One region of the Streptomyces sp. WP-1 genome, then DNA from elsewhere that is predicted to be linked to it. Evidence: riboswitches for the same ligand, from Rfam matches in the RefSeq annotation. Region 1 holds a riboswitch; the other holds the start of a gene.
What was found. Region 1 has a riboswitch for thiamine pyrophosphate ahead of QHG49_RS10490 (thiamine ABC transporter substrate binding subunit). Riboswitches for the same ligand answer to the same signal wherever they lie in the genome.
Positions count from the first base shown of each region.

Region 2: linked by a shared signal. The riboswitch ahead of thiC (phosphomethylpyrimidine synthase ThiC) and the one ahead of QHG49_RS10490 (thiamine ABC transporter substrate binding subunit) in region 1 are both predicted to bind thiamine pyrophosphate.

Region 1 covers NZ_CP123923.1:2,499,599-2,505,294, reverse strand. Annotated here, with positions in the region: gene rlmN (23S rRNA (adenine(2503)-C(2))-methyltransferase RlmN) at 199-1,305, shown strand; TPP riboswitch at 1,357-1,463, shown strand; gene QHG49_RS10490 (thiamine ABC transporter substrate binding subunit) at 1,534-2,604, shown strand; gene QHG49_RS10485 (iron ABC transporter permease) at 2,652-4,253, shown strand; gene QHG49_RS10480 (ABC transporter ATP-binding protein) at 4,253-5,269, shown strand; gene QHG49_RS10475 (maleylpyruvate isomerase N-terminal domain-containing protein) at 5,325-5,696, shown strand, end outside.
Region 2 covers NZ_CP123923.1:4,114,002-4,119,697, reverse strand. Annotated here, with positions in the region: gene QHG49_RS17885 (metallophosphoesterase) at 1-687, shown strand, start outside; gene QHG49_RS17880 (hypothetical protein) at 878-1,579, shown strand; gene thiC (phosphomethylpyrimidine synthase ThiC) at 1,661-3,445, opposite strand; TPP riboswitch at 3,438-3,615, opposite strand; gene QHG49_RS17870 (YibE/F family protein) at 3,688-5,196, shown strand; gene QHG49_RS17865 (SsgA family sporulation/cell division regulator) at 5,315-5,696, opposite strand, start outside.

The DNA of each region.
Region 1 (5,696 bases):
GCCGCCCCCGGCCGGGCCGCCCCCGGCCGGGCCGCCCCCGGCCGGGCCGCCCCCGGCCGGGCCGCCCCCGGCCGGGCCGGGCCGGTCGGCCCCCGGCACCCGGCCGGGGGGCGGCCCGACCGGCCCGGCCCGGCCGCGATACGCGCCACAACCAGCGGCCCCAGGTCACCCCATTGGATCTGCGACACTGGTACCACCATGCCCAAGCCCGGAGAACTCACCTTTGTCGCGCCGCGCGGAGCCAAGAAGCCGCCGCGGCATCTCGCCGATCTCTCGCCCGCCGAGCGCAAGGAAGCGGTGGCCGGGATCGGTGAGAAGCCGTTCCGTGCCAAGCAGCTGTCGCAGCACTACTTCGCGCGGTACGCGCACGACCCGGAGCAGTGGACCGACATCCCGGCCGGCTCCCGGGAGAAGCTGCGCGAGGCGCTGTTCCCGGAGCTGATGACGGTCGTCCGGCATCTGGCGACCGACGAGGGCACCACCCGCAAGACGCTGTGGCGGCTGTTCGACGGCACCCTCGTGGAGTCCGTGCTGATGCGGTACCCGGACCGGGTCACCATGTGCATCAGCTCGCAGGCGGGCTGCGGGATGAACTGCCCCTTCTGCGCGACCGGCCAGGCGGGCCTGGACCGCAATCTGTCCACCGCGGAGATCGTCCACCAGATCGTGGACGGCATGCGGGCACTGCGCGACGGCGAGGTGCCGGGCGGCCCGGCGCGGCTGTCCAACATCGTGTTCATGGGCATGGGCGAGCCGCTCGCCAACTACAAGCGGGTCGTCGGCGCCATCCGCGCGCTCACCGACCCCGCGCCGGACGGCCTCGGCCTTTCCCAGCGCGGTATCACCGTCTCCACCGTCGGGCTGGTGCCGGCCATCCACCGGTTCTCCGACGAGGGCTTCAAGTGCCGCCTGGCGATCTCCCTGCACGCCCCCGACGACGAGCTGCGCGACACCCTCGTCCCCGTGAACACGCGGTGGCAGGTGCGCGAGGTGCTGGACGCCGGGTTCGAGTACGCCGAGAAGAGCGGGCGCCGGCTGTCGATCGAGTACGCGCTCATCCGCGACATCAACGACCAGGCGTGGCGCGGCGACCGGCTCGGCCGGCTGCTGCGCGGCAGGCCCGTGCACGTCAACCTCATTCCGCTGAACCCGACTCCGGGCTCCAAGTGGACGGCCTCGCGGCCCGAGGACGAGAAGGCGTTCGTGGAGGCGATCGCCGCGCACGGTGTGCCGGTGACGATCCGGGACACCCGTGGGCAGGAGATCGACGGAGCCTGCGGTCAGCTCGCCGCCACCGAGCGGTAGTCTGGGCCCGTTCCATCACATCTTCATCATTGAAATAGTCGAAACATCTTCATATTCCGACAGGGGAGCGCCACAGCGCTGAGAGTGCGGCACCAGGCCGCAGACCCTCTGAACCTCGCCCAGGTCATTCTGGGTAGGAAGTTCGGTCACTACTCAAGCTGTTGCGCCCTGTCCGGTTCCTCCGGACAGGGCCGCGTTCTTCCTGGCCGACCCCAGGAGGACAACCAAGTGCACAACAAGACCTTCGTGGTCGCGGCGGTCGGGCTCGGCCTGGTCGCGCTGTCCGCGTGCGGCGGGGCGCAGGGACAGGACGAGGCGGACGCCAAGACCGTCACCCTCGTCAGCCACGACTCGTGGGCCGTCTCCAAGAGCGTGCTCGCGGACTTCGAGAAGCGCTCCGGGTACAAGGTCCGCGTCCTCAAGGACGGCGACGCCGGACAGGCCGTCAACAAGGCCATCCTGACCAAGGACAACCCTCAGGGCGACGTCCTCTTCGGCGTCGACAACACCCTGCTCTCCCGCGCCCTCGACAACGGGCTGTTCCAGCCGTACACCGCCAAGGGCCTGGACAAGGTCGGCGCCCCGTACCAGCTCGACGGCAAGCACCGTGTCACGCCCGTCGACTACGGCGACATCTGCGTCAACTACGACAAGGCGTACTTCAGCGAGCACCACCTCGCCCCGCCGCAGTCGTACGCCGACCTCGCCAAGCCCGCGTACAAGAACCTCCTCGTCACCGAGAACGCGGCCACCGCCTCGCCCGGCCTCGGCTTCCTGCTCGGCAGCGCCGCGCGGTTCGGGGACCAGGGCTGGCAGGACTACTGGAAGAAGCTCAAGGCCAACGGCGTCAAGGTCGTCGACGGCTGGGAGCAGGCCTACTACCAGGAGTTCTCCGGCTCCTCGGAGGGCAAGAAGGCCGGCGGCGACCGCCCGCTCGTCGTGTCGTACGCCTCCTCCCCGCCCGCCGAGGTGATCTACGCCAAGAAGCGCCCCGCCACCGCCCCGACCGGCGTGGCCACCGGCACCTGCTTCCGCCAGATCGAGTTCGCCGGGCTGCTGAGCAACGCGAAGAACCCCAAGGGCGCCAAGGCGTTCCTCGACTTCCTGGTCTCCAAGGAGTTCCAGGAGGACATGCCGCTGAACATGTATGTCTACCCGGTCGTCGCGGGTGCCCGGGTGCCCGCCGACTTCACGAAGTACGGTCCGGCCGCCCGGCACCCCGAGACGATGGCCCCCGGGAAGATCGCCGCCAACCGTGATCAGTGGGTCAAGACGTGGACGTCACTCGTACTGAAGTGACCGCCCGCGCGCGGACACGGCGCGGGAGCGCGGCGCGGCTGGGGCTGATGGCCCTGCCCGTCGCGTTCTTCGCCGTGTTCTTCGCCTGGCCCGTCGCCGCCATCGTGGCCCGCGGACTGGAGACCGGCGGCGCCTGGCAGTTCGGGCGGATCGCGGACGTCGTCACCCAGCCGGACATCCGGCACGTGCTCTGGTTCACCACCTGGCAGGCGCTCGCCTCCACCGCGCTCACCCTGCTGCTCGCGCTGCCCGCCGCGTTCGTCTTCGCCCGCCTCGACTTCCCCGGCAAACAGGTGCTGCGGGCCGTCGTCACCGTCCCGTTCGTGCTGCCCACCGTCGTCGCCGGCAGCGCCTTCCTCGCGCTCGTCGGCCACGGCGGACTGCTCGACCAGCTGTGGGGCGTACGCCTGGACACCACCGTGTGGGCGATCCTGCTCGCGCACGTCTTCTTCAACTACGCGGTCGTCGTACGGACCGTGGGCGGACTGTGGGCCCAGCTCGACCCGCGCCAGGAGGAGGCCGCGCGGATGCTCGGCGCCTCGCCGTTCGCCGCGTGGCGGAAGGTGACCCTGCCCGCCCTCGCGCCCGCCGTGGCCGCCGCCGCGCTGATGGTGTTCCTGTTCACCTTCACCTCCTTCGGCGTCGTCCAGATCCTCGGTGGCCCCACCTTCTCCACCCTCGAAGTGGAGATCTACCGGCAGACCTCCGAGGTCTTCGACCTGACCACGGCCGCCGTCCTCACCCTCGTCCAGTTCGCCGCCGTCGGCGCGATCCTCGGCGTCCACGCCTGGACGGTACGGCGCCGGGAGAGCGCCCTGCGCCTGGTCGACCCCCGGCTCACCGCGCGCCGGCCGTGCGGCACCGGGCAGCGGGCGCTGCTCGCCGGCGTCCTCGCCACCGTGGCGCTGCTCCTGGTGCTGCCGCTCGCCGTCCTCGTCCGCCGCTCCCTCGACGCCCCCGGCTTCGGCTACTACCGGGCGCTGACCCGCACCGACGGCGGTACGTTCCTGGTGGCGCCGGTGCACGCGGTGTGGACCTCGCTCCAGTACGCCGTCGCCGCCACCGCCATCGCCGTGCTGATCGGCGCCCTCGCCGCCGCCGCGCTGGCCCGCCGGGACGCGGGCCGCCTGGTGCGGGGCTTCGACGCGCTGCTGATGCTGCCGCTCGGGGTGTCCGCCGTGACCGTCGGCTTCGGCTTCCTGATCGCCCTCGACAAGCCGCCGCTGGACCTGCGCCAGTCCTGGATCCTGGTGCCGCTCGCCCAGGCCCTGGTCGGCGCCCCCTTCGTGGTCCGCACCATGCTGCCGGTGCTGCGCGCGGTCGACACCCGGCTGCGGGAGGCGGCGGCCGTGCTCGGGGCCTCGCCCTGGCGGGTGTGGCGGGAGATCGATCTCCCGCTGGTACGGCGGGCGTTGCTGGTCGCGGCGGGGTTCGCGTTCGCCGTCTCGCTCGGCGAGTTCGGCGCGACCGTGTTCATCGCCCGGCCCGACAACCCGACCCTGCCGGTCGCCGTGGCCCGGCTGCTCAGCCGCCCCGGGGACCTCAACTACGGCCAGGCGATGGCCCTTTCGACCATTCTGATGGTGGTGTGCGCCGCCGCCCTGCTCCTCCTGGAGCGGCTGCGGACGGACCGGACAGGGGAGTTCTGATGCTGAGCCTTCAGGGCGCGACCGTGCGCTTCGGCGGGCGGGCCGTGCTGGACGCGGTGGACCTGGAGGTCGCCGAGCACGAGGTGGTGTGCGTGCTCGGGCCCAGCGGCAGCGGCAAGTCCACCCTGCTGCGGGCGGTCGCCGGGCTCCAGGCCCTCGACGCCGGGCGGGTGTCGCTCGCCGGACGGGACCAGGGCGGGGTGCCCGCGCATCGGCGCGGGGTCGGCCTGATGTTCCAGGACCACCAGCTCTTCCCGCAGCGCGACGTCGGCGCCAACGTGGCGTTCGGGCTGCGGATGCACGGCGTGGCGAAGGGCGAACGGGACGCCCGGGTGGGCGAGTTGCTGGAACTGGTCGGGCTGCCGGGCGCGGCCCGCCGGTCGGTGGCCGCGCTGTCCGGCGGCGAGCAGCAGCGCGTCGCCCTCGCCCGCGCGCTCGCCCCCCGGCCCCGGCTGCTGATGCTGGACGAACCCCTCGGTCAGCTCGACCGCTCCCTGCGCGAACGCCTCGTGGTCGAACTCCGGGAACTCTTCGGCCGGTTGGGTACGACCGTGCTCGCCGTCACCCACGACCAGGGCGAGGCGTTCGCGCTGGCCGACCGGGTGGTGGTGATGCGGGACGGCCGGATCGCCCAGTCCGGCACGCCACTTGAGGTCTGGCAGCGGCCCGCCGACGCGTTCGTGGCCCGCTTCCTCGGCTTCGAGAACGTGGTCCCGGCGACGGTCACGGGCACGGCCGCCGACAGCCCCTGGGGGAAACTGCCGGTCCCGCAGGACGCCCCGCAGGGTGCCAGGACCCTGCTCGTCCGGCCCGCAAGCGTACGGCTCGTCCCCGCCGGCACCGGGCTGACCTGCACGGTCGCCGCCCGCACCTTCAAGGGCACCCATGTCGCCGTCCATCTCCAGCCGCAGGACGGTCCCCGCCTCGAAGCGGCCTGCGCGCTGCGGGACGCGCCGGAGAGCGGGGACACGGTGGGCGCGGAGTTCGACGCGGCCGAAATCGTCGTGCTCGACTGATCGCCCGCGACCTGGGGTGGGCCCATGAATCACCTCACGCACGAGCGGTACTGCGATGAAATCGCCCTCCAGGGAACCGGTCGCCTCCGGCGCGGATCTGTCGGCCACCGTGCCGACCTGCCCGGAGCGGACGCTGCAACAGCTCGTCCGGCACACGGGCGGCGCCCTGCGCTGGTCCGGCACGCTGGTGCGGGAGCGGGCCCAGGAGATGATCCCGTGGGACCGGATCCCGCTCCGCGGCGGCCCCGAGGAGCAGGGCGATCCGGTTTCCGGGCGCGCCGGACGGCCTACGAGATCACCGCCCACCGCCCGGACGCGGCGCTCACCGTCGGGGCGCCGTACGAGGTCGCGCCCGATATCGCCGCCGACGCGCTGGACGAGTGGCTGGAGCTGGTGGAGTGGGCGCGGCGTACCGGCGCTGGTGCGT
Region 2 (5,696 bases), 1.6 Mb from region 1:
GACTTCACCGACCGCGGCCCGGACGGCATCGGCGTCATCGACCTGGTGATGCGGCTGTCCGCCGAGGCGGCCGCGGCCGGCGGCTACTGCAAGGCCCTCATGGGCAACCACGAGCTGCTGCTGCTCGGCGCCAAGCGGTTCGGCGACACACCCGTCAACTCCGGTGCGGGCACCGCCACGTTCCAGGCGGCCTGGCTGCTCAACGGCGGCCAGAAGACCGACATGGACCGCCTCCAGGACCACCATCTCCAGTGGATGGCCCGCCTCGACGCGCTGGAGGAGGTCGACGGCTATCTGCTGGTGCACTCCGACACCACCGCCTACCTCGACTACGGCGATTCCATCGAGGCCGTCAACGACACCGTCCGCGAGCGGCTCACCCGCAATGACGCGGACGAGTGCTGGGACCTGTTCCGCAAGCTCACCAAGCGCTTCTCCTTCCGCGACGAGGGCGGCGCCGACGCCGTGCGCTCCCTGCTGGACACCTACGGCGGCAACCGGATCGTGCACGGCCACAGCCCCATCCCCTACCTGCTGGGCGAAGTGGGCTCCGAGGACGGCGAGGAGACCGACGATCCGGTGGTCGAGGGGCCGCATGTCTACGCCGACGGGCTCGCCATCGCCATGGACGGCGGAGTGACCATGGCCGGAAAGCTGCTGGTGAGGCAACTCCCGCTGGAGCGCTGACCGTTCCCCGGGCGGCCCCCGGCGCACCGGAGTACACACAGGCCGGGACGCAATTTCCGGCAATCCCCTGTCACCACGCGCCGTCACGGCTCTACCATCGGCTTATCCGTAGCAGGCTCCCCTCCGTTTCTGCCCGACGGCTCGCCGCTGCGCGAGCCCCAAGCCCTACGGAGCATCGGGGGATGCACACATGAACAGCCTTCCGCAGCACCTGCGGAGCGAGGACCACCGGGAGTTCGAGCGGCTCCTCGACGAGGTTCTGCGCTCCGCACCGCACCGACCGGAACTGGCCGCCGTGGGACAGCGGCTCAACCCCGCGCAACTGCGCACCATGGCCATCGCCGCGTCCGCGCTCATCACGGCGGCCGCGGCCGTCGAGTACCAGCGCTATGTGCGCGTTCGCGACGAACTGCGCCACCCGGAACAGGCCCTGGGCGCGGCCGATGCCGCCCCCGCCGAGCCGGATCCGGCCGCGACGGATCTCGCCGCCGCACACGGCGCGGGCGCGGTCGCGGTCGTCGCCGTCCTGGCACCGCTGCTGTCCGCGACCGCGGCGGTGATATTCCTGCTCATCGGCTACATCCTGAGAACCCTGGACCCCGGACAGTCCTTCGCCGGCACCATGCTCACCGCCGGCTGGGTGTTCGGGGCCCTGACCGTGGCCGCGCTCCTCGTCGCCGCCGTCGGACTGCTCCTGACCGCCCTGCGCAACGGCTCCTCCCCCGAATCCCGGGCCCGCGACGCCGCCACCGAGGAGGTCGCCAGAGCCAGAACCGCCTGGGAGACCGCCCTTAGGGAACGCGGCATCCTCCCCTTCCTCCAGGAAGCCCTCGCCGACCACCCCGACCACACCGGCTCGGAACACGCCGACCCGGAACACCAGCCGGACTGACCCCACCGGGCGGGGTCCTTCGGCCCGACGAAGCGCCGCTCCGCGGCCGGTGGCCCGGCCGGAGCGGCGCTCACGTCCCCGTCAGTCCGCGATCGGCAGGTACACCCGGTTCCCCGCCTCGGCGAACTCCTTCGACTTCTGGGCCATGCCCTCCTCGATCTCGGTCCGGTTGCCGCCGTGCTCGCGCCGGATGTCCTGCGAGATCTTCATGCTGCAGAACTTCGGGCCGCACATGGAGCAGAAGTGGGCCGTCTTGGCGGGCTCGGCCGGAAGGGTCTCGTCGTGGAACTCGCGGGCCGTGACCGGGTCGAGGGCCAGGTTGAACTGGTCCTCCCAGCGGAACTCGAAGCGCGCGTCCGAGAGGGCGTCGTCCCAGTCCTGCGCGCCCGGGTGCCCCTTGGCGAGGTCGGCCGCGTGGGCGGCGATCTTGTAAGTGATGACGCCGGTCTTGACGTCGTCCCGGTTGGGCAGGCCCAGGTGTTCCTTCGGCGTGACGTAGCAGAGCATCGCCGTGCCCCACCAGGCGATCATCGCGGCGCCGATGCCGGAGGTGATGTGGTCGTACGCCGGTGCGATGTCCGTGGTCAGCGGGCCGAGCGTGTAGAACGGGGCCTCGTCGCAGATCTCCTGCTGGAGATCGATGTTCTCCTTGATCTTGTGCATCGGGACGTGCCCGGGGCCCTCGATCATCGTCTGTACGTTCAACCGGCGGGCGATCCGGCCGAGTTCCCCGAGCGTGCGCAGCTCCGCGAACTGGGCCTCGTCATTGGCGTCCGCGATGGACCCGGGCCGCAGCCCGTCGCCCAGCGAGTACGTGACGTCGTAGGCGGCGAGAATCTCGCACAGCTCCTCGAAGTTCTCGTACAGGAACGAGTCCTTGTGGTGCGCCAGGCACCACGCGGCCATGATGGAGCCGCCCCGCGAGACGATGCCGGTCTTGCGATTGGCCGTGAGCGGTACGAACGGCAGCCGCACGCCCGCGTGGACCGTCATGTAGTCCACGCCCTGCTCGGCCTGTTCGATGACGGTGTCCTTGTAGATCTCCCAGGTCAGCTCCTCCGCCCTGCCGTCGACCTTCTCCAGCGCCTGGTAGAGCGGCACCGTGCCGATCGGGACGGGGGAGTTGCGCAGCACCCACTCGCGGGTGGTGTGGATGTTGCGGCCGGTGGAGAGGTCCATGACCGTGTCGGCACCCCAGCGGGTCGCCCAGGTCATCTTCTCGACCTCCTCCTCGATGGAGGACGTCACCGCGGAGTTGCCGATGTTGGCGTTCACCTTCACCAGGAACCGCTTGCCGATGATCATCGGCTCGATCTCCGGGTGGTTGACGTTGACCGGCAGCACCGCCCGGCCCGCCGCGATCTCCTCGCGGACCACCTCGGGCGAGACGTTCTCCCGGAGGGCCACGAACTCCATCTCGGGCGTGATCTCGCCCCGGCGCGCGTACGCGAGCTGTGTCACCGCCTGCCCGCCCCGGCCCCGGCGCGGCTGACGCGGACGACCCGGGAAGACCGCGTCCAGGTTGCGCAGCCCGCCGCGCGGCGAGGTGTGCTTGATGCCGTCGTCCTCGGGACGGACGGGACGGCCCGCGTACTCCTCGGTGTCGCCGCGGGCGATGATCCAGTTCTCCCGCAGCGGCGACAGCCCCCGGCGGACGTCGGTGTCGACGAGTTGATCGGTGTACGGGCCCGACGTGTCGTACAGCGTGACCGACTGCCCGTTGGTGAGGTGCACCTGACGGACCGGCACGCGCAGGTCGGGGCGCGAGCCCTCGACATACGCCTTGTGCCAGCCGATGGACTTCCCGGCCTCCGAGGACATCTCGTCCTGGACGGAGGCAGGCGTGCGTACGTCCTTGTTGGTCATGAGACCTACTCCCTACGCCGGCATTACCCGGTAACAGGTTCGGCGGTCGACGCAGCGGCTTCCGTCGTCCGAGGTCTCCCGGGGAACATCGCATGTTCCACGTGAAACATCGCTTCTACGGAGGTCAGCGCCCTCTCAGCCCGGTGCTCCGAGCTCCCGCGTGTGCAAAGGTGTCTCCACGCTAGCGTCATCCGTGACGCGATGAACAGTGGGCCCTCCCCGCTTCTTGCGATGATCTGGCGATGACCCGGATGGACCAGCACCCGTACCAGCCGCCCGGCCCGCGTCGGCACGACGGCTCGGAGCCCCCGAGCCAGGGCCAGAACCAGGGCCAGGGGCACCGCCACGGCCATGGCCACGCCCAGGCTCCGGCACCGGCCCAGCCCCCGGTTTCCGCCCGGGCCCACGACCACGGGCGCGGACACGGCCACGGCACGGACCACGGACACGGCTCCGGCCACGGGCACGGTCACAGCCATGGCCCCGCCGCGCCCGTCTCCCGGCATCTGCGCAAGGTGATCGCGGCGATCCTCGTCCCGTTCACCGCGGCGGTCGTGGCCGGTCTGGTGGTGCTCTGGCCCGGCGGCGCCCCCTCGCACAAGCACAGCGGGGTCGGCTTCGACCGGCAGACCCAGCAGGCCACCGTGACCCGGTTGGTCGAGGTGAGCTGCGCCTCGGTGAACGCCGGCGGCGGGGCACCCGGCGGTGTTGCCGCCGGCGGTGCCTCGGCGGGTCAGTCGTCCGGCGGCACCTGCAAGAGGGCGACCGTCCGGGTCGACACCGGCAAGGACAAGGGCCGTACGTTCACCGAGATCGTGCAGCCCGACCAGCCCCGGCAGCTGCACCAGGGCGAGCAGGTGGTCGCCGCCTACGAGCCCACCGCTCCGAAGGACCTCCAGTACTCGGTCGCCGATGTGAACCGCAAGTTCCCCATGGCACTGCTCGCGGGCATCTTCGCGCTCGCCGTCGTGGTGGTGGGCCGGCTGCGCGGGGTCATGGCCCTCGTGGCGCTGGCGGTGAGCTTCCTGGTGCTGAACCAGTTCATCCTGCCCGCGATCCTCCAGGGCTCCAATCCCCTGCTGGTGGCGGTGATCGGGTCGAGCGCCATCATGCTGATCGCCCTGTACATGTGCCACGGCCTGTCGGCCCGTACGTCGGTGGCGGTGCTCGGCACGCTGATCTCGCTGACCCTGATCGGTCTGCTCGGCTCCGTGTTCATCGGCTGGGCCGCCCTGACCGGCAACACGGACGACAGCACCGGTCTGATCCACGGGCTGTACCCGAAGATCGACATGAGCGGTCTGCTGCTGGCCGGCGTCATCATCGGATCGCTCGGTGTCCTGGACGATGTGACGGTCACCCAGACCTCCGCCGTGTGGGAGCTGCACGAGGCCAACCCCACGATGGGCCCGCGCGGTCTGTACCGGGCGGCCATCCGCATCGGCCGCGACCACATCGCGTCCGTCGTCAACACCCTCGTGCTCGCCTACGCCGGTGCCGCGCTGCCGCTGCTGCTGCTGTTCTCCATCGCGCAGAGCAGCGTGGGGACGGTGGCCAACAGCGAACTGGTGGCCGAGGAGATCGTGCGCACCCTGGTCGGCTCCATCGGGCTGGTCGCCTCGGTGCCGGTCACCACCGCGCTCGCCGCCCTGGTGGTGGCGGCCGACCGGAGCGCCCCGGGTGCGGGAGCCTCGACCGGCACCCAGCCCCTGCCGGCCCGTGGCGGCCGGGGGCGGCGCCGGAAGCGGTGAGGCGGAGCGGGCCGCTCGGCAGGGAACCGGTCCTTCTGAGGACCGGGCCGTCTGAAGAAGCGTTACTGCACGGCCCCGTGGCACCGGGCGGAGCGTCCGCGCCCCGTCCCTCGGCGTCTCAGCCCGCGCTCTGCTCCTCGGCGAGAATGCGGTCCAGCGCCTCGTCCAGATGCGCGTCGAAGTCGGCGAGCGCGCCTTCCTGTCCGAGCGGCACCAGCTTGTCCGTGCGATCGAGGAAGGCCACGAGCGGCGCCGCCGACGAGCGGAACAGGGCCTGGTCGCTGCCGACCTGAAGCCTGATCAGCACCTCGCCCAGCACCTCGGCCTCGACGGGGGAGATCCGCACATCCCCCTCCCCGCACGGCCGGCCGACGCCGTCGATCAGCAGTTCCCGACCGAAGACCCAGGTCACCGGGGCATCGCCGGGCAGATGGAAGGTGAGCCGCACGGCGTAGGGATCGCCGGTCTCGTAGCGCAACTCCACCGGAATGCGGAAGGAG